DNA from 4 places in the Halomonas sp. AOP43-A1-21 genome. Region 1 is predicted to be linked to each of the others. Evidence: predicted binding sites of a transcription regulator. Region 1 holds the regulator's gene; each other region holds the start of a gene.
What was found. Region 1 encodes sigma-54, which starts transcription at its own class of promoters, with help from an activator protein. Its sites were predicted from a motif close to TGGCACNNNNNTTGCTNT; they were not measured.
Positions count from the first base shown of each region.

Region 2: ACT3R7_RS15475 (urease accessory protein UreD) is a predicted target of sigma-54. The motif match lies at 1,337-1,354, and genes of this name have one in related genera.
Region 3: hmpA (NO-inducible flavohemoprotein) is a predicted target of sigma-54. The motif match lies at 2,170-2,187, and genes of this name have one in related genera.
Region 4: ACT3R7_RS16805 (nitrate reductase) is a predicted target of sigma-54. The motif match lies at 3,856-3,873, and genes of this name have one in related genera.

Region 1 covers NZ_JBQSWC010000001.1:188,426-193,534, forward strand. Annotated here, with positions in the region: gene lptA (lipopolysaccharide transport periplasmic protein LptA) at 1-165, shown strand, start outside; gene lptB (LPS export ABC transporter ATP-binding protein) at 175-924, shown strand; gene ACT3R7_RS00915 (RNA polymerase factor sigma-54) at 1,048-2,463, shown strand; gene hpf (ribosome hibernation-promoting factor, HPF/YfiA family) at 2,586-2,894, shown strand; gene ptsN (PTS IIA-like nitrogen regulatory protein PtsN) at 2,899-3,369, shown strand; gene rapZ (RNase adapter RapZ) at 3,442-4,374, shown strand; gene ACT3R7_RS00935 (HPr family phosphocarrier protein) at 4,426-4,695, shown strand; gene pmbA (metalloprotease PmbA) at 4,699-5,109, opposite strand, start outside.
Region 2 covers NZ_JBQSWC010000029.1:44,207-49,315, forward strand. Annotated here, with positions in the region: gene ACT3R7_RS15465 (TonB-dependent receptor domain-containing protein) at 1-572, opposite strand, end outside; gene ACT3R7_RS15470 (hypothetical protein) at 786-992, shown strand; gene ACT3R7_RS15475 (urease accessory protein UreD) at 1,396-2,280, shown strand; gene ACT3R7_RS15480 (urease subunit gamma) at 2,303-2,605, shown strand; gene ACT3R7_RS15485 (urease subunit beta) at 2,686-3,006, shown strand; gene ureC (urease subunit alpha) at 3,003-4,718, shown strand; gene ureE (urease accessory protein UreE) at 4,994-5,109, shown strand, end outside.
Region 3 covers NZ_JBQSWC010000016.1:31,686-36,794, forward strand. Annotated here, with positions in the region: gene ACT3R7_RS10470 (cation diffusion facilitator family transporter) at 1-832, shown strand, start outside; gene hmpA (NO-inducible flavohemoprotein) at 928-2,097, opposite strand; gene ACT3R7_RS10480 (3-keto-5-aminohexanoate cleavage protein) at 2,405-3,316, shown strand; gene ACT3R7_RS10485 (L-carnitine dehydrogenase) at 3,313-4,269, shown strand; gene ACT3R7_RS10490 (thioesterase family protein) at 4,269-4,724, shown strand; gene ACT3R7_RS10495 (alpha/beta hydrolase fold domain-containing protein) at 4,645-5,109, shown strand, end outside.
Region 4 covers NZ_JBQSWC010000034.1:30,895-36,003, forward strand. Annotated here, with positions in the region: gene ACT3R7_RS16795 (MFS transporter) at 1-38, shown strand, start outside; gene cobA (uroporphyrinogen-III C-methyltransferase) at 3-917, opposite strand; gene ACT3R7_RS16805 (nitrate reductase) at 877-3,612, opposite strand; gene ACT3R7_RS16810 (NAD(P)/FAD-dependent oxidoreductase) at 4,407-5,109, shown strand, end outside.

The DNA.
Region 1 (5,109 bases):
CGGCGCGTCGAGCTGATTGACCAGGCCGAATTGACTCAGGCGGGCGACAAGTTCACCGGAGGTCGCCTGGAATACTTTATTGATCGCGAAGTAGTGCAGGCACGCTCAGATGTGAGCGGCAGTGAGCCGCAGCGTATTCGTATGACACTTCAGCCAGCGCAATAGGAGTGGCCGATGGCTACTGTGGAATCACCACCAATCAAGACCCTCTACGCCAATCATTTGGCCAAAAGCTACAAGCGTCGCCGTGTGGTCAAGGATATTAGCCTGGAGATAGCCCAAGGCAGCGTTGTGGGCCTTCTAGGCCCTAACGGTGCGGGCAAGACCACCTCGTTTTACATGATTGTGGGCCTGGTGAAGTCTGACGCGGGCACCGTAAGTATCGACGAGCTTGATTTGACCCGCGCCCCCATGCACGAACGTGCCATGGCAGGCATTGGCTATCTCCCCCAGGAAGCCTCTATTTTCCGCAAACTGTCGGTGGCGGATAATATTATGGCGATCCTGGAAACCCGCAAAGATCTAGATAGCGCTGGCCGCGAGCAACGCCTCGAAGCGCTGCTTGAAGATTTCCATATTACGCATATCCGCGACAACCTGGGCATGAGCCTTTCGGGTGGCGAGCGGCGCCGGGTCGAGATTGCCCGCTCACTGGCCACAGAGCCTGCCTTCATACTGCTGGATGAGCCGTTTGCCGGGGTCGACCCCATCTCCGTCGGCGAAATTAAAAGTATCATTCGTGCCTTGAAGCAGCGCCATATCGGCGTGTTAATTACTGACCATAACGTGCGCGAAACGCTGGATATCTGCGATATTGCTTACATTGTGGGCGATGGTCATATCATCGCGGGCGGCAGCCCAGAGACTATTCTCAATAACCAGAAGGTCAGAGAAGTTTACCTGGGTGCTGATTTCCGTCTTTAAATTTATGTTCACTGCTAAACAGGGATCTGCAGCAGAATTATTATCAATGGCATGCTTATTGCACTTGCACATAAACATGACTCGCACTAGGGTAAAGCTTTCCGAGTAACGAGTGGTTCTCAGATGGTCATGAAAGCTTCTCTCCAATTGCGTATCGGTACGCAGCTGACCATGACACCTCAGCTGCAGCAGGCCATTGCCCTGCTCCAGTTATCCACATTGGATCTGCGTCAGGAAATTCAGCAGGCGCTGGATGCCAATCCGATGCTGGAACAGGAAGATGAATTCGGTGAGCAGGCAGCCGTTGAAACGCAGGAAGCGGAGTGGGCGGAAAGCATACCCAATGAACTCTCCGTTGATAGCGACTGGTCCGACACCTATCAGGATGTAGGCAGCTCAGGCAGCAGCACTGAGGGACCTGACTTTGAGCGCCAGGCAGCGGGACAAAGCCTGCACGGTCATTTGCTTTGGCAGCTCGCCATGACCGACTTCAGCGCACGTGAACAGCAGATTGCAGAAAGCTTGATCGACGCGCTGGATGCCAACGGCTACCTGACGCAGCCCTTAAACGATATTCGCGACGGGTTGCGCGCTCAAAATATCGAAGCGCTTAGCCAGCGCGAGATGGAAACCATTCTGATGCGTTTGCAGCAGTTTGAGCCGACCGGCGTTTTTGCCCGCGACCTGCGCGAATGCCTGATGCTTCAACTGGCTACCCTGCCCGATGACACTCCCCTGCTTGTCCCGGCGCGCCGTCTGGTACGCCAGTTTCTGGAAGCACTCGGCAAAAATGACATTCGGCTACTCAAGCGCCGCCTAGGGCTGGACGATGAGCAGCTAGACGATGTGATTGGCCTGATCCGCAGCCTGGACCCACGCCCCGGTAGCGCTTACGGGGTGACCGATGATAGCTATATCACGCCTGACCTGGTGGTACGCCACGATCATGAAGGCTGGCACCTGGAGCTTAACCCTGAAGCTCTGCCTCGCCTGCGCATCCAGCCCGACTACGCCAGCTTGATCAAGCGTGCCGACAAGAGCCAGGATAACCAGTTTTTAAAAGAGCACTTGCAAGAAGCACGCTGGTTAATCAAAAGCCTCTCCAGCCGCAACGATACACTGCTGCGCGTAGGGCGCGAAATCATCACCCGTCAAATCGGCTTTTTAGAGCAAGGTGAAGAGGCCATGAAGCCTTTGATTCTTGCGGATATTGCAGAAGCCGTGGAAATGCATGAATCCACCATTTCACGTGTGACAACGCAGAAATATATTCATACCCCACGGGGTGTCTTTGAGCTTAAATACTTTTTCTCAAGCCAGATCAGCGGTCAAGACGGGGGCGACAGCCACTCAAGCACGGCGATTCGCGCCCGGCTCAAGAAGCTGATCCAGGACGAACCCCCTGGCAAACCGCTCTCAGACAGCCGTTTGGTCACGCTGCTTGAAGAGGGAGGTATTACGGTGGCACGGCGTACTGTGGCCAAATACCGCGAGTCATTGGGCATTCCATCCTCCAGTGAACGCCGTCGCTTAAGGTAGGCTTTTAGGAGGTCTTGAGACAGTTTTGTACAAGAGAAACAGCAAAACTCGCGACAAGGGCTTTGCAACACCGTAAAAAGGGTTACAATCGAAATACAGTCCGATGGATAAGGAGTACGTCAATGCAAGTAAACATCACTGGTCATCACGTAGAACTGACTGACGCCTTGCGTGACTATGTTAATGAAAAGCTTGAACGCGTCGAACGCCATTACGACAATATCACCACGGTACAAGTAACCTTATCCATTGAGAAGGAGCGCCAGCAGGCGGCATGCACCCTTCATGCAGCAGGCGCCGACCTGCATGCCGATGCGGAAGATGTCGATATGTATGCAGCCATCGACGCATTAGCCGATAAAATCGATCGTCAACTCGTTAAGCATAAGGAAAAAGCACAAGCTCGCGCCCAAGGCGCAGGCGTGCGTTAACTCAATGACGTTGGAAACTATCCTCCCCCCGGAGCGCGTGCTTTACGATGTGCCTGGGGGCAGCAAAAAAAGGGTGCTGGAGTTTTTCAGCACCTTTATCGCTCAAAACACACCTAGCCTGGACAGCCAAGAAGTGTTCAGCCGACTGATTGGTCGCGAACGACTTGGAAGCACGGGGATCGGCAACGGCGTTGCCATTCCCCATGCACGTAGCCCTCACTGCGCTACGCCCATCGCAGGTTTTCTAAAGCTATCAGAGCCCGTTGATTTTGACGCTATAGACGGTGATCCGGTTGATCTCGTATTTGTGCTGCTGGTACCTGAAGAGGCCGATGATACACATCTGTCGCTCTTGGGCCAGGTAGCCACCATTATGAACGATGCCAGCACACGCCAAGCGTTACGAAAAACCAATAGCCAGCGTGAGTTGTTTGATTTGCTTATGAGTAAAATTCGTGAGCAGACAGCAACGTAGCCTGTAGAGCGTTTGGCATCTCTTCTCGCTTTCACATCCATGCTTTTACCAAAGCACGCAAAGAGAGCCATTATGCAACTGGTGATCATTAGCGGCCGCTCAGGGTCCGGTAAATCTATCGCTTTACAGGCGTTGGAAGATATTGGCTACTATGCCATCGACAACCTGCCTGCAATGTTGCTTGGCTCGCTGGTAGATGAACTTTGCGAAGAAGGCGGGCGTACGCACCTAGCAGTGAGTATTGATGCGCGCAATTTGCCTACGGCGCTGGAAAGATTGCCAACGCTGCTTGATGAGCTGCGTCAGCGCCCCATTGACTGCCAGGTCATCTATCTGACCACCGATGCGCGTATTTTGCTTGAGCGCTACTCTGCCACACGGCGACGCCACCCATTAACGCGTGATAGCCATATGACGCTTGAAGAGGCGATCACCAAAGAGGAAGAGACGCTTAATGAGATACGCGACTTAGCCGATCTTAGGATAGACACCTCACGTTTATCGGTACACGATTTGCGCCGGCGCATAGCCGATCAGGTCGCCCACCAGCACAAAGACCAGCTAACGCTTACCTTTGAATCGTTTGGCTACAAGCACGGCGTGCCCATGGATGCAGATTTGGTGTTTGACGTGCGCTGCCTGCCCAATCCCTACTGGGACCCAACGCTACGTCAGTACACAGGACGTGACGCAACGATTATTGCGTTTCTGCGCGGCTATCCGATTGTCGAAGATATGAGCAACGACATTCAGGCTTTGCTAGAACGTTGGCTGCCAGCTTATCAGAATAGTCAGCGTAGCTATATGACCGTGGCCATCGGCTGTACTGGCGGGCAGCACCGCTCCGTGTATATCGCCGAGCAGCTGGCCCAAAAGCTTGCGCCGTTAATAGGCGAAGTACAGTTGCGCCATCGCGAGCTTGGCCTGCAATATACGTTAAGCGGCACGCAAGCAGAGCCGCTTGATAAAGCTTCATTGGCAGAGCAGGCGCCTAGCGCTCAGTAAACGCATACTGCATACATCATTAATGACACCACTCGGAGAAAGGGAACCAGGGTGCCAGAAAGAACGCTAACACTTACCAATCAACGTGGCCTACATGCCCGCGCAGCAACCAAACTGGTCAAGTGCGGTCAGCAATATTCCGCCAGAATTCACGTGTACAAACAGCAGCAAATGGCTGACGCTGCCAATATCATGTCGCTTTTGATGTTAGCCGCACCTTGCGGCACCGAACTGCGTATTCACGCGGAAGGTGACGACGCCGAACACGCGCTTGAAGCCATACAAGCCCTGTTCGACGCCCGCTTTGACGAAGACCAGTAGCGCTTAGCTACCCGCCACCGTCATCGCATCAATCAGCCAACTACCCGTATGAACACTACCACGCGTATCAGTATCGCTGCCGATACCGACCAATCCTGAGAACATGCGCTCCAGGTTTCCGGCAATGGTGAACTCTTCAATTGGATACTGAACTTCACCATTCTCGACCCAGAAACCTGCCGCCCCGCGGGAATAGTCGCCGGTCACCCCGTTGACGCCCTGCCCCATCAGTTCGGTTACCCAGATACCCCGCCCCATTTCCTTGAGCAGCGCTTCGCGTGTTTTCAAGGGCGCGTCAAGGCGCACATTGCGTGCACCGCCCGCATTCCCGGTGGTCTGCATGCCCAGGCGACGAGCGCTGTAGGATGAGAGCATGTAGCTTGCGATGCTCCCCTGATCGATAAAGCGATTGTT
Region 2 (5,109 bases), on a different contig from region 1:
ACGCTGCCATCCACTCGCACACCGGCTTCATCGAACTCCTCCGGGCCGCGGTCAAAGCGCACCGTTGCCGCTGAAGCGCCGGGGCCCCACAGAACGGACTGCGGCCCTTTGGTGACGGTGAGGCTGTCGTAATTTTCAGGTGAGATATAAGACGTAGGCGCATCCATTCTTGCCGGGCAGGCGCCTAGCATTTGGCTGCCATTGGTCAGCACGCGAAGACGTGAGCCAAACATGCCACGGAACACCGGATCACCGTTGGTGCCACCGTTACGAATGGCAGAGAACCCGGGGATGGTCTGAAGGTAGTCGGCGCCGTCGCTGGCAGGGGCCGGTTGCCGCGGTATACGCGGGTCGGTTTCCACCGTGAGCGGTGAGCTTAGCGGTACAGCGGTCACGACCATCGTGTTTAACGCATGATGATGCTCGTGGTGAGCGGCAGGCGCCTGTGCCCATACGCCTTGAGCAACAACGCTCGATGCGGCAGCGACGCTTAATGTCAGTACGTGTCGTTGAAAACGGTTTTTTAAGCGGGCAGGCGTAACGACGCCATGCCCAATAGTTAGATGCGGCATGATGATCCCTTTTTTTGGTGTAGACAGCCGCCAGCCAGAAGCAAACTTCAGGCTAAAAAGGCTGACGATGTGGCGTTATACGATCCGAAAAAAGGGCGGGGCGCGCGTTAGCGCGTGGGGGTAGTTATCACAGGACTTTATAGCCTGTGTCGGTTGCGTCAGCAGCTGGTCATGCGTAATAAACGCTTGCAAGCTGATCGCAGGGAGAGAGGTATGCGCCGTTGGAAACTGTTGCCAGATGGCACAGTAACCACATTGGTGGAACCAGTTGAATATCGGTTCTACTTCTTCAGCATGGCCCGCATGATGATGGTGGCTTGCTTGAGGGGCAGTATGTTGATGATGACCGCCGCCTTGATGGCTAGAGTGATGACTAGCTTCGTGATGCGCGTGATGTTGCCCATCGGACTGATACTGTGAAATCAGCGGCCCAACTAACAGCAGCTGCATCGCCACAAACGCCATACAAAGCGCAATGCGATACCAGAGCTTGTTTGCTGAGCATTGTAACTGCACGAAGCCATCTACCTTGGTGGGCAACAGACAAGCTGTTGACGGAGGATGGCCCAATAGTATCGGAAAGTTCCCAAATAAGAAGTGTTGGGCGTGTGGTCTTTTGCCACACAAGGGGCGGTTAACTACTTGTTATTTTTGGTGCGGCCGACCCTTTTAATGATCTTTTTTGGTGCAAAAAGCCGTTAGTGCTGATGGGTTATGACGGCTAAAACTTTGCAGCGATAGTAAAAGTCCACTTTTCCCCATTTTGGCGCATTCCTTGCATTTGAAAGGCTATGACCTATTCAAAAGGATGCGACTGTCTTCCATGACCTTGCGCGAACTCGCCCCACCGCTTGCGGGCTCCGGCCACCGCTTTGACCAGGAACGCCACTGGGCGGCCTCACTGGCGCTGCGTTTTGCCAAGCGCGATGGCGCCACGCGGTTAATCCAGGCACGCCACCAAGGGCCACTTCGGGTCCAGCGGCCGTTTTATCCTGAAGGCAGCCAGGAGGCGTGCCATATCTACGTACTGCACCCACCCGGCGGATTGGTCAGCGGCGACGCGCTCACCATCAAGGCTCACGTCGAGCAGGGCGCACATGCCCTGTTGACCACCCCGGCGGCGAATAAGCTTTATAAGGCCGATAGCCAAGGCGTGGCCTGGAGCCAGCGCACTGAACTTGAGGTCGCCGATGGCGCAACGCTTGAGTGGCTACCTCAGGAAACCATTGCCTTTGATGGCTCTAAAGGCGAACAGCGTACCCATATTGATCTTCACGGCAGTGCTCGCTGTTTAGGCTGGGAAGTCATGGCCTTGGGCCGCCCGGCGAGCGAGTTGCCATACTTATCAGGACGCATTGAGCAGTATTTTCGTTTGACGCTGGATGGCAAGCCGCTGTGGCTAGAACGCCAGCCGTTAGACCCGTTACACCCGCGCTTTATGGGGCGCTGGGGGCAGGGCGGCGCTACGGTGCAGGCCACGCTTTGGGCGGTGGGAATGAGTGATGCGCCAGCGGCGATTGAGGAGCTGCGTAATGCCCTGCCGGATAACCCACGCTGGGCGGTAACGGTGCGCCAGGACGTTTTATTGCTGCGCTATCTGGGTGACTCACGAAATGAAGCCTGGGCGCTGTGCGAACAGGCCTGGCAATTGCTGCGCCCGCGCTGGATTGAGCGCGAGGCCCATATTCCACGTATTTGGTTAACTTAATCGATTCTGATGGAGGCGCCCTATGGAATTAACCCCAAGAGATAAAGACAAGCTGCTGCTGTTTTCCGCCGCCCAGCTTGCCGAGCGGCGCAAAGCGCGAGGGTTGAAGCTTAACTATCCCGAAGCGGTCGCGCTGATCAGTTTCGAGATTATCGAAGGTGCTCGGGACGGTCGCAGTGTGGCGGATTTGATGAGCTACGGGCGCGAGATTCTGAGCCGTGATGACGTGATGGAAGGCGTGGCCGAGATGGTCGACGAAGTCCAGGTCGAAGCCACTTTTCCGGATGGTACCAAGCTCGTGACGGTTCACACGCCTATTGTGTGAGGGGTGAGGAGTGAATGGTTAGGGGTAAGCGGTATTACTCCTCACATCTTACTCCTCACAACAAAACAAGGAGTAAGTAGATGATTCCCGGTGAGTATCAGTTAAAAGAAGATGATATTGAGCTATGCGTGGGGCGTGAGCGCATCACGGTGGACGTGGCGAACACCGGTGACCGGCCGATTCAGCTCGGCTCCCACTACCACTTTGCTGAGGCCAATCCCGCGCTGGTGTTTGATCGCGACAAGACCCGCGGTTTTCGCCTCGATGTGGCCGCAGGCACAGCAATCCGCTTTGAACCTGGCCAGACCCGTGAAGTCACGCTGATTCCGTTTGTGGGTAAGCGAGAGATCTACGGCTTTCGTGGCGAGGTGATGGGACCGCTGGACGGAGATAAACAATGAAACCGGGTAACAAGATCAGTCGGCAAGCCTATGCTGATATGTACGGCCCCACAGTAGGCGACCGGGTACGCCTGGGCGATACCGAGCTGTGGATTGAGGTCGAAAAAGACGCCACCCACTATGGCGACGAGGTCAAATTCGGCGGCGGCAAGGTGATCCGCGATGGCATGGGTCAGAGCCAACGTAACGATGAAACCGTCATGGACACCGTCATCACTAACGCGCTGATTCTCGATTGGTGGGGCATCGTCAAAGCCGATGTGGGGCTACAGAACGGACGTATTGCTGCGATTGGCAAAGCGGGCAACCCAGACGTGCAGCCCGATGTGGATATCGTGATTGGCCCCGGTACGGAAATTATCTCGGGCGAAGGCAAGATCCTGACCGCGGGCGGCATCGACGCGCATATCCACTTTATCTGCCCCCAGCAGGTAGACGAAGCGCTGATGAGCGGTGTCACTACCATGCTGGGCGGCGGCACCGGCCCGGCCACCGGGTCGAATGCCACCACCTGTACGCCGGGCGCGTGGCACATTGGCAAAATGCTTCAGGCGGTGGATGACCTGCCCATGAATATCGGCCTGCTGGGTAAAGGTAATGCCAGCCTGCCGGAAGCCTTGGAGGCCCAGCTGGAAGCGGGCGCCATGGGCCTCAAGCTTCACGAAGACTGGGGCACAACGCCCGCATCAATTGATACCTGCCTGAGCGTGGCCGAGCGCTATGACGTGCAGATCGCCATTCACACCGATACGCTTAACGAATCGGGCTTTGTGGAAGATACTTTGGCGGCGTTTAAAGAGCGTGGCATTCACACCTACCACACTGAAGGCGCGGGCGGCGGACACGCGCCGGATATCCTCACTGCGTGTTCCAAAGAGTACGTACTGCCGTCATCGACTAACCCCACGCGGCCCTACACGGTGAACACCATTGATGAGCATCTGGATATGCTCATGGTTTGCCACCACCTGGACCCCAACATTCCCGAAGACGTGGCGTTTGCCGACTCACGCATTCGCCGTGAAACCATTGCTGCCGAAGATATCCTGCACGATTTGGGCGTGATCTCAATGATCGCCTCCGACTCTCAAGCCATGGGGCGGGTAGGCGAGGTGGTCTGCCGCACATGGCAAACCGCGCACAAAATGAAAGTACAGCGTGGCTTGCTGCCTGAAGATGAAGCGCTTGGTGCCGATAATCTGCGTGCCAAGCGCTATATCGCCAAGTACACCATCAACCCGGCGATCACCCACGGTATCGCTCACGAGGTGGGCTCTATTGAGGTAGGCAAGCTTGCCGATCTGGTGCTCTGGAAACCGGCTTTCTTCGGCGTTAAGCCGTCGCTGATTTTAAAAGGCGGCATGATCGCGGCAGCACCCATGGGCGACCCTAACGCTTCAATCCCCACGCCCCAGCCGGTTCATTATCGACGCATGTTCGGCGCTTTTGGCCGCGCGGCCAGCCAGACCCGGCTCAATTTTGTCAGCCAGGCGGCGATTGATGCAGGCCTCAAGGAGCGCTTGGGGCTTCAGAGCACGCTTGCCGCGTGCAAGAACGTACGCGGGGTGCGTAAGAAGGATATGAAGCTCAACGATGCCTGCCCCGAGCTGACCGTGGATCCGCAGACTTATGAAGTGCGCTGCGATGGCGAGCTGTTAACCTGCGAGCCCGCCACAGAGCTGCCGTTGGCTCAGCGTTATCATTTGTTCTAGATGCAACCCCGGCAGCGCTGCGCACTGCGTCGCTAGCTGAAGCTACTCCTACAGGGGGCGTGAGCTACTCCTGCGGGAGGTGCATGCACTTTAACCGGTAGGAGCTGAGTTCACTCGGCGATGGCGGCGCAGCCGCCCTTGGTTGGCATGGCGCGGTACATGGTGTTAGCCACCAACCCGGCAGCGCTGCGCACTGCATCGCTAGCTGGAGCTGCTCCTGCAGGGCGTAGGCTGATTGGAAAGGTTCAATGTATTGGGCGATTAAGAGGTTAATGATGCTGAAACTGATAGAACGTTTAGGCCCGGTGGATGAAAGCGCAGCCAGCGATACGCTCACACTTCCCTTTGAACTGCGCATCCGTGGGCGCCTAAAAGCCGAAAGCGACAATGG
Region 3 (5,109 bases), on a different contig from region 1:
GGTCGCTTGGCTTGAAGACATGCTTTCGCTCATTCCACCGATCGCTTTCTTGTTGGCCGTTCGGTTCCGCAAACGCCCGCCTAATGAGACATACCCCTATGGATATCAACGCGCCACTATTATTGCCTTTTTATGCACGGCCACTGCGCTAAGCGCGATGGGCCTTTTTTTACTTGGGGATTCCTTGCTCAAGCTTGCCCATCAGGAGCATCCAAGTATCGGTGCTATTACTTTGTTTGGTGAAACGATATGGATGGGCTGGGTGATGGTTGGCGTGCTGATTTACAGCGTTATTCCACCTGTCATTATCGGACGCTTACAGACCAAAGCCGCGGCAAAAGTGCATGAGAAGACCGTGTTTGCGGACGGGAAGATGAGCAAAGCCGACTGGATGACGGGGATGGCTGCCATTGTTGGCGTACTGGGTGTGGGAGCCGGCTTTTGGTGGGCAGACGCAGTTGCTGCGGCCATTATCGCTCTGGACGTTACCAAGGATGGCATTACCAATTTAAAAGAAGCCATAGGCGACCTACTTGACCGTCGTCCTCACTTTACCTCTCGCGAAAAACCGGAATACATGGAAGAAGCGTTGGAAGCCGAGCTTCGGGCCATGCCCTGGGTAGCTGCCGCCTCAGTACGCTTACGCGAAGAAGGCCCAATCTTTAGCGGTGAAGCCTTTGTAACCCCGCATAATAACGATGACCTGGCGCGACATCTTAAAGAGGCCTCCCAGCATCTTAATAGCTATGACTGGCGAATCTACGAAGTGGTGGTGACAGCATGGCCGCGTGAAGAGTGTAGCGCCTCGCCCGCCCTGCCCCAAAAGTCCTGACGAAAAGCCTGGAAACCGAAGACCCCGCCTAAACAAGAAAGCTGGCCTGGGCTTTTAAGCCCAGGCCAGCAGATCAGATAATATCCTCTTCCGCGTTAAGCAGCTTCAAGCGCTTTGGCCGGCCCGAAATGCTCAAAGTGGCGATGTGTCTCCGCGACTCCCAAAAGCGCCAGACTTTGGTTGATCGCCGCCATGAAGCCGTGAGGGCCGACAAAATAGCAACGGGTATTGGGCACCAGATACTTGGCCAACAGGTCCTGGTTGATCCGCCCCTGATGGTCACCCTGGCTACCCTGTTCAAACACGGTAACTGCCGTCAACTGCCCCGGATAAGCGGTGGCCAGCTCATCGATAGCCTCGCCAAACGCACGGCTGTCCATATCGATAGCCGCATGCAGGTAGGTAACCTGACGCCCTTGACTTAACGCGTGCTTGGCAATCGGCAGTAGTGGCGTCTGTCCGATGCCACCGCTGACCAATAGTAGCGGCTCGTCGCCCGCCTTGAGCGTCAACTCGCCTGCCGGAGGCAATAGCTCGATGACATCGCCGACTGTCAAACGGTCATGAAAAAAGCGGCTGGCGACGCCTTGCGGCTCCCGCTTGATGGACAGCCGGTAAGAGCGACCGTTAGGCACATCGGAAAGACTATAGTGGCGGGACGCTTGCACGCCATCGATGTCCAGCTTCACGCCAATGTATTGCCCTGGCGTATAGTCAGCCACTGGCCCTCCATCTTCGGGCTCAAGAATAAACGAGCGAATGACGCGGCTTTCCTGATGCGTATCGGCAATACGAAAACGTCGCGTGCCCCGCCAGCCGCCGGGCTGCTGTTCAAACTCTTGATAGCGCTGCGCTTCAAGATCAATTAGCAGATCGGCCAGCTCCTGATAGAGCGCCCCCCAGGCATCGGCAACCTCTTCGGTGACGGCGGCGCCAAGCACGTCACCAATGGCAACCATCAGGCACTCGCCCACGATAGGATAGTGCTCGGGCTGGATATCCAGAGAAACGTGCTTGTTGACCACGGTTTCCATGATCTGCCGCGCCGTTTCCGGATTCTGGCGCACGCCCACATAGGCAAGAATGGAGCCTGCCAGTGCACGCGGCTGCCCACCGTCCTTCTGGTGGGTCTGATTGAACAGCGGCTTGACCTGTGGGTAGCGCTCAAACATCAAGGGATAAAAATGAGCGGTGATCGTATCAAGATGCTCCGCAACGACCGGGGCAGTAGCGGCAATGATCTGTTCTTGTGCCTGTGTCAGCATAACGGCCTCTTTTCACGTCTTCTTAAAGATTCATATTACATACATCTTTAAAATATCAGATTTTGCCAGGCCAATGCATGAGCTGCGTCAATAAAACGCTTCTTGGCGAGAAAAGCGCTCAAGCCGTTCCAGCTCAAGCATCGAATAGCACGATGGCTTTACACAATCGTGCGCTTGCTTAACGCGACAATAGCGCGGCTTGATTGTCGCTTGCTGTATTTTTAGAGTCGCCTTAAGTCAATACCAGGTTTTTCTCTGCCACCATACTGTCGCCCTTTCTGAAGAAAAATACGGATAGGAGCGGGATATGAACCGCAATGTGATCCTGACTTGCGCAGTGACCGGCGCAGCCGATACTTCCGGCAAGAGCCCCCACGTTCCAGTGACACCAAAGCAGATCGCAGACGACTGCATTGCAGCGGCGAAAGCGGGTGCCAGCGTTGCCCATATCCACGTGCGCGACCCCGAAACGGGAGGCATCAGCCATTCACAAGCACACTTTCGTGAGGTCATGGATCGCGTACGTGCAGCCGACGTGGACATTGTGCTGAATATCACCGCTGGCGGCGGCGGTGACTGGATTCCCGATGCTGAAGACCCCACCCGAGGTGGCCCAGGCACAGATATACAAACGCCTGCGCAGCGCCATGCTCCGGTCGGTGAACTGCTACCTGAACTATGCACTCTGGACTGCGGCAGCCTTAACTTTGGCGACATGGTGTACGTGAATACCGCTGACTGGCTTCGTGAGCATGCCCGCCTGGTTCAAGCGGCAGGCGTCAAGCCCGAATTGGAGTGCTTTGATCTCGGACATGTATGGTTTGCCCGCCAGCTGCAGCAGGAAGGGCTGATAGACGGCGACCCGCTTTACCAGCTCTGCCTGGGCATCCCCTGGGGTGCAGAAGCCGATACAGAAACCATGTTGACCATGCGCAACAAGTTGCCTGATAGCGCACACTGGGCGGCATTTGGCATTGGCCGCCATCAAATGCCCATGCTCGCTCAAGCCATCCTGTTGGGGGGGCACGCGCGGGTTGGCCTGGAAGATAATCTCTATTTGGAGAAAGGCGTGATGGCCACCAACGGCCAATTGGTCGAAAAAGCCGCCACGCTAATCGATAACCTGGGGGCGCGCATCATGACGCCCGCCGAGACCCGTGCCCAGCTTAAGTTACGTGACCCGAATACGGGTAACATCGCCCCAGGAGGTGACGCATGAGCCGCCAACTTGCAGTGATTGGTACCGGGGTCATTGGCAATGGCTGGATTGCCCGCGCGCTGGCCCAAGGCTGGGAAGTCGTTGCCTTCGACCCTGACCCCAGTGCCGAAACGCGCACCCGCGCTTTTATAGAAAACGCCTGGCCCTCTCTCACCCGCCTGGGCCTTTCAGAAAGCGCCAGCGCCACCCGGCTACGCTTTGTGGATAGCCTTGAAGCCGCCGTGGTCAGTGCCGATTTGATTCAAGAGAATGTGCCCGAGCGGCTAGACCTGAAGCGCGACATTCTCGCCAGAATCGACGCGGCGGCAGAAAAAAGCGTTATCATTGGTTCGTCAACCTCGGGCTTCAAACCCAGTGACCTGCAGCAAGCCTGTACCAAGGCACCGGGACGCGTCATCGTTGCGCACCCCTTCAACCCGGTTTACCTGCTGCCACTGGTGGAGTTAGTCGGTGGTACTGCCACACAGCCAGGCCAGATTGAGGCTGCCCAAGCGCACTACCAAGCGTTAGCCATGCGCCCTCTGGTCGTGCGTAAAGAGATCGAAGGCCACCTTGCCGACCGCTTGATGGAAGCTCTCTGGCGAGAAGCCCTCCACCTGGTCAATGATGGCGTGGCCACTACTGAAGAGGTCGATGCCGCCGTGGTTTACGGCTGCGGCCTGCGCTGGCCGCTGATGGGCACCTTTCTTACCTTTCACCTGGCGGGCGGTGAACAGGGCATGCGCCATATGCTTGAGCAGTTTGGACCCGCCCTCAAACTGCCCTGGACGAAGCTCGAAGCGCCTGAGCTTACCGATGAACTGATTGACCGGGTGGTGGAAGGCTGTGAACACCAGGCCGCCGGACGGCCTGTCGCTGAGCTTGATCGTCGTCGTGACGACTTCCTGGTCGAGCTTCTTGATCTTGTGCAAAAATACTGGCCCGAAGCCGAAGGTCTAAAAGGGCGTATTTAATGATCATACTCGATACCCAGGTCGCCTCTGAATGGGTCGATTACAACGGCCACATGAACGATGCCGAGTACGCCCGGGTGTTTTCCCTGGCGGTAGAAGCGCTAATGGCACACATTGGACTGGACGCGGCTGGGCGCAACCTCCACGGCTATACCCTGTACACGCTGGAGACCCATCTCTGCTACCAGCGCGAGGCGCATGACGGTCAACCCCTGCAGGTAACTGTGACCCGGCTGGATCATGATGCCAAGCGCCTGCATATTTTCTTCGAACTGTTAGATGCAGACAATAATCTGCTGGCGACCAGTGAACAGATGCTAATGGGCATCCACCAGGCAACCGGCCGCCCGAGCGCGTTCCCTGCGCCGGTAGCCCATGCCGTCAGCCATCTCCCAAGCCCGGCGGCAGATCAGTGGCCTGAACGTGTCGGCCGCACCATCGGCATTTCTCGCTGACATGCAGACCAACGCCTTTATTGCCCGCTTTGAAGCGGGCCTAGCCGGTCTTGAACAAGCATCAATTAAAGAGGCGCGCCGCCATTACGATGATGTATGTCAATCGTTTGCGCCAGCCGACCCAAAAGGCATGACGGTAATCGATGACGTCCTGGCAGACATTCCGGTACGGCGCTTCTGCCCTGCCGGTGCACAGCCGGGCCAGGTTGTGTTTATACACGGCGGCGGTTTTACGATTGGCTCTGTACGCAGCCATCACGGCATTGCGGCCAGTTTAGCCCACCAATTAAGCCGCGAAGTGATTAGTGTCAGTTACCGGCTGGCCCCTGAAGCACGCTATGCGTTAATGCTAAGCGACTGCCTTGGCGTCGCCCTGGCCGTGAAG
Region 4 (5,109 bases), on a different contig from region 1:
CGTTACGCCGGGTCGACCGCTTCGATGATGCCCGCTGAGGCAAGCGCATTCGCGGGGCTGCTCGCCACCATACTGACCACGCTGCCTACCAGAATCACGCAAGGTGACGGCAGCGGATGGTCCGCCAGGCGTTGGGGCATGTCTTTAAGCGTACCCACCAGCGCCTGCTGTTCGGGCAGGCTGGCATTGGCTACCAGCATGATCGGCCACTCATCGGGCAGCCCGGCCTGGCGTAGCCCTGCACAAATGGCCTCTACCTTGGAAAGCCCCATATAAAACACCAGGGTTTCATCACGGCGGGCCAGGGTTTGCCAGTCGGGCGCGCCACCCTCACGGCAGAGCTGGGCGGTAATAAAGCGCAACTGCTGAGAGTGGCCGCGGTCGGTGAGCGGAATCCCCAGGCTTGCGGCAGCGGCAGACGCCGCAGTAATGCCGGGCACAATGTGCGCGGGCACATTGGCATCCGCCAGGGCGGCAAGCTCTTCGCCCATACGCGCAAATATACCGGGGTCGCCGCCTTTCAAGCGCACCACCGATTTGCCGGCGGTCGCCAGTTTGACCATCAAGGCGCCAATTTCCGCCTGCGGCATGCTGTGATGGCCGCTGGCCTTGCCGACGTAGTAGCGCTCGGCGGAAAGCGGAACCAGCCCCAGCACATCGTCGCCTACCAAACGGTCATACACGATAGCATCAGCCTGCATTAACAGCCGCGCGGCTTTCAGCGTTAACAGCTCCATATCCCCACTGCCCGCGCCGACCAGATACACATGCCCGGCCGTGCAATCGCCGCGTAGTTTAAGCGAAGGCACGCTTGGTGCGCTGCGCGTGGAGCGCTGAAATGGCGACAGCACACGCTGCGTAAAGCACATCAAAGCCTCAGGCCACTTGTGTAGTAGACGCTTGCTTAGCACGCGCATGTGAACGCTCCTCTTCAATCAGGGACTTCAATTCAGGCAAACAACTACCGCACTGGGTTCCGCAGGCAAGCCGTGCACCCAAGGCTTCCACGCTGCTATCACCGGTACGAATGGCATTAACAATCGCCGTTTGGCCCACTTGGTGGCAGCTGCATACCACAGGGCCGGTATCCGCTGCGCCATCATCACACCCCGCCAGCAGCCGGCGCCGGTGCTTATCACTTATGGCTGTTTCGTTAAAACGTGCTTCAAGCCAGGCAAGCCCCGGCAATTCGCGCGGCGGGCCAACCATTAACCACCAGTGCAGCTTGCCTTGCACAATAGCCGCAGCGCGCAGGCGACCCTTACCGCTGTCTTCACACCACAAACTAGCCTCATCGGGTAGCCACGTGGCGAGTAGCGCCAGCCAGTCATGTACCGGATTTGCATCAGCCAGCTGCCAGCGCTGACAGCCCTGCATGGGTACGCGCGCCCAGTAATCGCTTTTGCACCACGCGGGCACTTCCTGACTATTATCCCCTAATGGCTGGGCAATCAACAGCGTTGCCTCCCAAGCCGTGTTCAGCGGCGCCAGTGCCACCGCGCCGTGCTTGGCTTCCGGCTGGCCTGAAACGGGATCGGTGATGGCCTCCAGCATGGCGCCGCTACGCGCCGATTTACTGAACGCATCGCTCCAGTGCATGGGAATAAACACCTCGCCACGCCGCTGGGCGTTTGAGATACGCACTCGCCCCCGATACTCGCCGCTGGCGGCGGACAATACTGCCAGCTGCTGATCGCCAATGCCATAGCGCGCGGCATCGCTTGGGTGGAGTTCGATAAATGGCTCGTGGCGATGATTCATCAGCCGGGGCGCACGTGCCGTGCGTGTCATGGTGTGCCACTGGTCGCGAATACGCCCGGTATTCAGGCGCAGCGGATAGGCGTCACTCAAGCGTTGCCCCGGCAGGCGAGGCGTTATGGCGATGAAACTGGCGCGCCCATCAGGCGTGGCGAATTCACCGTCTTCAAACAACCGCGCCGTTCCGTGAGGCGCTGAAAAGGTAACCGGCCACTGAATCGGCGCCAGCGCATCGTAGGCCTCTCGCCCAAGCCCCGCCAAACCGGAAATATCGAAGAGCCGTTTGCTCTCCCCCTCATTCTCGAAGCCGGAAAGGCGCGCGTGCTCGTCAAAAATTTCATGGGGATGGCTATAGTCAAACGCCTCCTTAAAGCCCAACCGCTTGGCAACTTCGCACATAATCCACCAGTCGTGACGCGCTTGGCCTGGCGCGGGTAGCAAGCCACGCTGGCGTGAAATACGCCGCTCGGAGTTGGTCACCGTGCCGTCTTTTTCCGACCACCCAGTCGCAGGCAGAATGATATCGGCGTAGGCCAGTAGATCGGTATGGCTGGCGCATTCAGACACAATCACCAGCGGGCACTTTTCAAGCGCACGCCGCACGCGGGCGGCATCCGGCAAGCTGACCGCCGGGTTGGTGGCCATTATCCACAGCGCCTTTATTTCGCCCCGCTCAACCGCGTCAAAAAGCTCAATCGCCTTATAGCCAGGCGCCAGGGGCAGTTCGGGCATTAACATTTCCGTCGCCCAAAAGCGGGTGACCCGGCCGAGGGCGCCGGGGGTGTGGTAATCCATATGCGCGGCCAGCTGGTTGGCAAGCCCGCCCACTTCGCGCCCGCCCATGGCATTGGGCTGGCCGGTAATCGAGAAAGGCCCTGCTCCCGGCAAGCCGATTTTGCCGCCAGCCAGGTGGCAGTTGATGATCGCATTGCACTTATCAGTACCGCTGGTGGATTGATTGACGCCCTGGGAGTAGAGCGTCACGACATGGAGTTGGCTGGCAAACCAGTAGTAAAAGGTCTCCAGCCGCTCAGGGTCGATATCACATATCGCCGCCACGTCATCAATGTCGCAGTGGCTCGCAGCCAGCAGCGCTTCGTCGAAACCTTGTGTATGACGATCCAGATAGAGCTGATCCAGCTTGTTATTCTCAGCCATCCAGGCCAGCAGGCCATTGAACAGCACCGCATCGCTGCCGGGTGCGATGCCCAGGTACAGGTCGGCAATTTCGCAGCTGTCGGTCACGCGCGGGTCGATGACCACCACCCGCATCAGCGGATTGCGCGTTTTGGCGACCTTCAAGCGCTGGTAAAGCACCGGGTGGTTCCAGGCCAGATTCGAGCCCACCAGCACCACCAGTTCGGCCTCTTCAATATCTTCATAGTTGCAGGGAACGGCGTCTGCGCCCAACGAGCGTTTATACGCCGCCACGGCAGAAGCCATGCAGAGTCGCGAGTTGGTATCCAGGTGCGGCGTGCCTAAAAAGCCTTTAAACAGCTTATTGGCCACATAGTAATCTTCGGTTAATAGCTGACCTGAAAGGTAAGCACCCACGGACTCTGCGCCGTAAGTTGCGCGAGTCGTTTGCAACCGCTCTGCCAAGGTGGTTAATGCCACATTCCAGTCAACGGCCTGGCCATCGACCCAGGGCGTGGTGAGCCGGTCATGGTGGCCAAGGGTTTCGTGCAGTGCCGAGCCTTTCACACACAGCCGGCCAAAATTGGCGGGATGGTCGCGGTCGCCTTCAACCGCGCTGATTGTGCCGCCTGCCACAGTGGCGGTTACGCCGCAGCCGACACCGCAATAAGGGCACGTCGTGTTTGCTTTACAAGCCGAGCGTGTGGCCTGGGACATACTGATTTCCTCCCGCTTAAAAAGCAAAAAGCGCCCAAGCGAGCCTCATAAGAAGCCTGCCTGGACGCCGTTGTCTCAGGGACACCTGCACCGGTGCCGAATGTCGCACTGCTGGGATTGGACACATTTATTAATGGCCTGTCGTCTGATGGCGTTAGCGTTGTTATTTGCCCGTCAAACTCGATGGCTGCATTTTATTGTGCCGATAAACCCGTCTGTGCTTTGTTGCTTGTTACCAAGGTAATAGCAAGGCCTGCGCCAACCAGCCTATTAAAATAAAAATACCAGCTTAAACAGCAGGTTAATAAACAATAGAATATCTTTCGACCGACCGTGTAGACAGTTTATTTTCAAACGCTGACTACTCTCGGTGCATCTTTACCGCTTAGCGCACCAAGAGCGTGCGCAGGCTGAGCTTAAGCGGCTGAAAAGGCGCTTTCTTCAACCTATTTATTTAAATCAACCTATTGATAAGTAATATAAAAATAAATAACGAGCGATGTTTGGCTGATTAATTGCCCTGTACTGATTAGATAAATTCAAGTCTAGCTGGCAGCCAACGGTGGCTGCTCTGTGCTTAACCCACGAACGGGTTTGGCCTCAGCTACCGGGCAACGAAGCCCCTGATACGGTTTTCCTGGCAATCCACTTGCCCGGGACGCTAACTCAGGGGCTTTTTTATTGTTTTTTCTTCAGCGCTGCGCCACGACAGCATTTATCGCTGCCAGATATTTGTAGCCAGGTCTTTGTAGACAGGTATTGGCAGCCAAGCGCGAAACAGTAAGGAGCAACCCATGATCGCTATCTCTCGGTGCTCGTCTGATGATCACTTGGTCATTATCGGCAACGGCATGGCGAGCCAGCGTCTGCTAGAGGCGGTCGTTAAATTGCCTCACCGACCCCAGCAAATAACGGTGATTGGTGCAGAAGCATCTCCCGCTTATAACCGGATACTGCTATCGCCACTGCTCGCCGATGAAATGCCGCCTAGCGCCCTCACCTTGCGGGATGCGCAGTGGTACGCCAAGCAAGGTATCACCCTGCACTTAAATGAATGCGTGCTGGAGATCAACCGTGCAGAACAGCGCGTTGTCACTCCCTGCCGCACGCTAACTTATGACCGCCTGGTGATTGCCACCGGCTCACGCCCGACGCTGCCCGAGGTACCCGGCATTGGCCTTAACGGCGTGCATGGGTTTCGTACCCTGCAAGATGCCGACACGCTCGCAAAGTTTGCCTTGCAGGGCGGGGAATGCGTCGTGGTCGGCGGCGGGCTGTTGGGGCTCGAGGCCGCTGAAGGGCTTCGCAAGCGGGGTGCCAGCGTCAGCGTTCTACAGCGAAGTAAGCGGTTAATGAATCGTCAGCTGGATAGCATGGCCGCTGGGCTTCTAGAAACGACGCTTACCCAACGTGGCTTGACCATCTTAACCAATGCACGCATCAGCCATTTTGAAGACGACGGCGCGGGAAGCCTGGCCGCCGTTGTACTGGAGGATG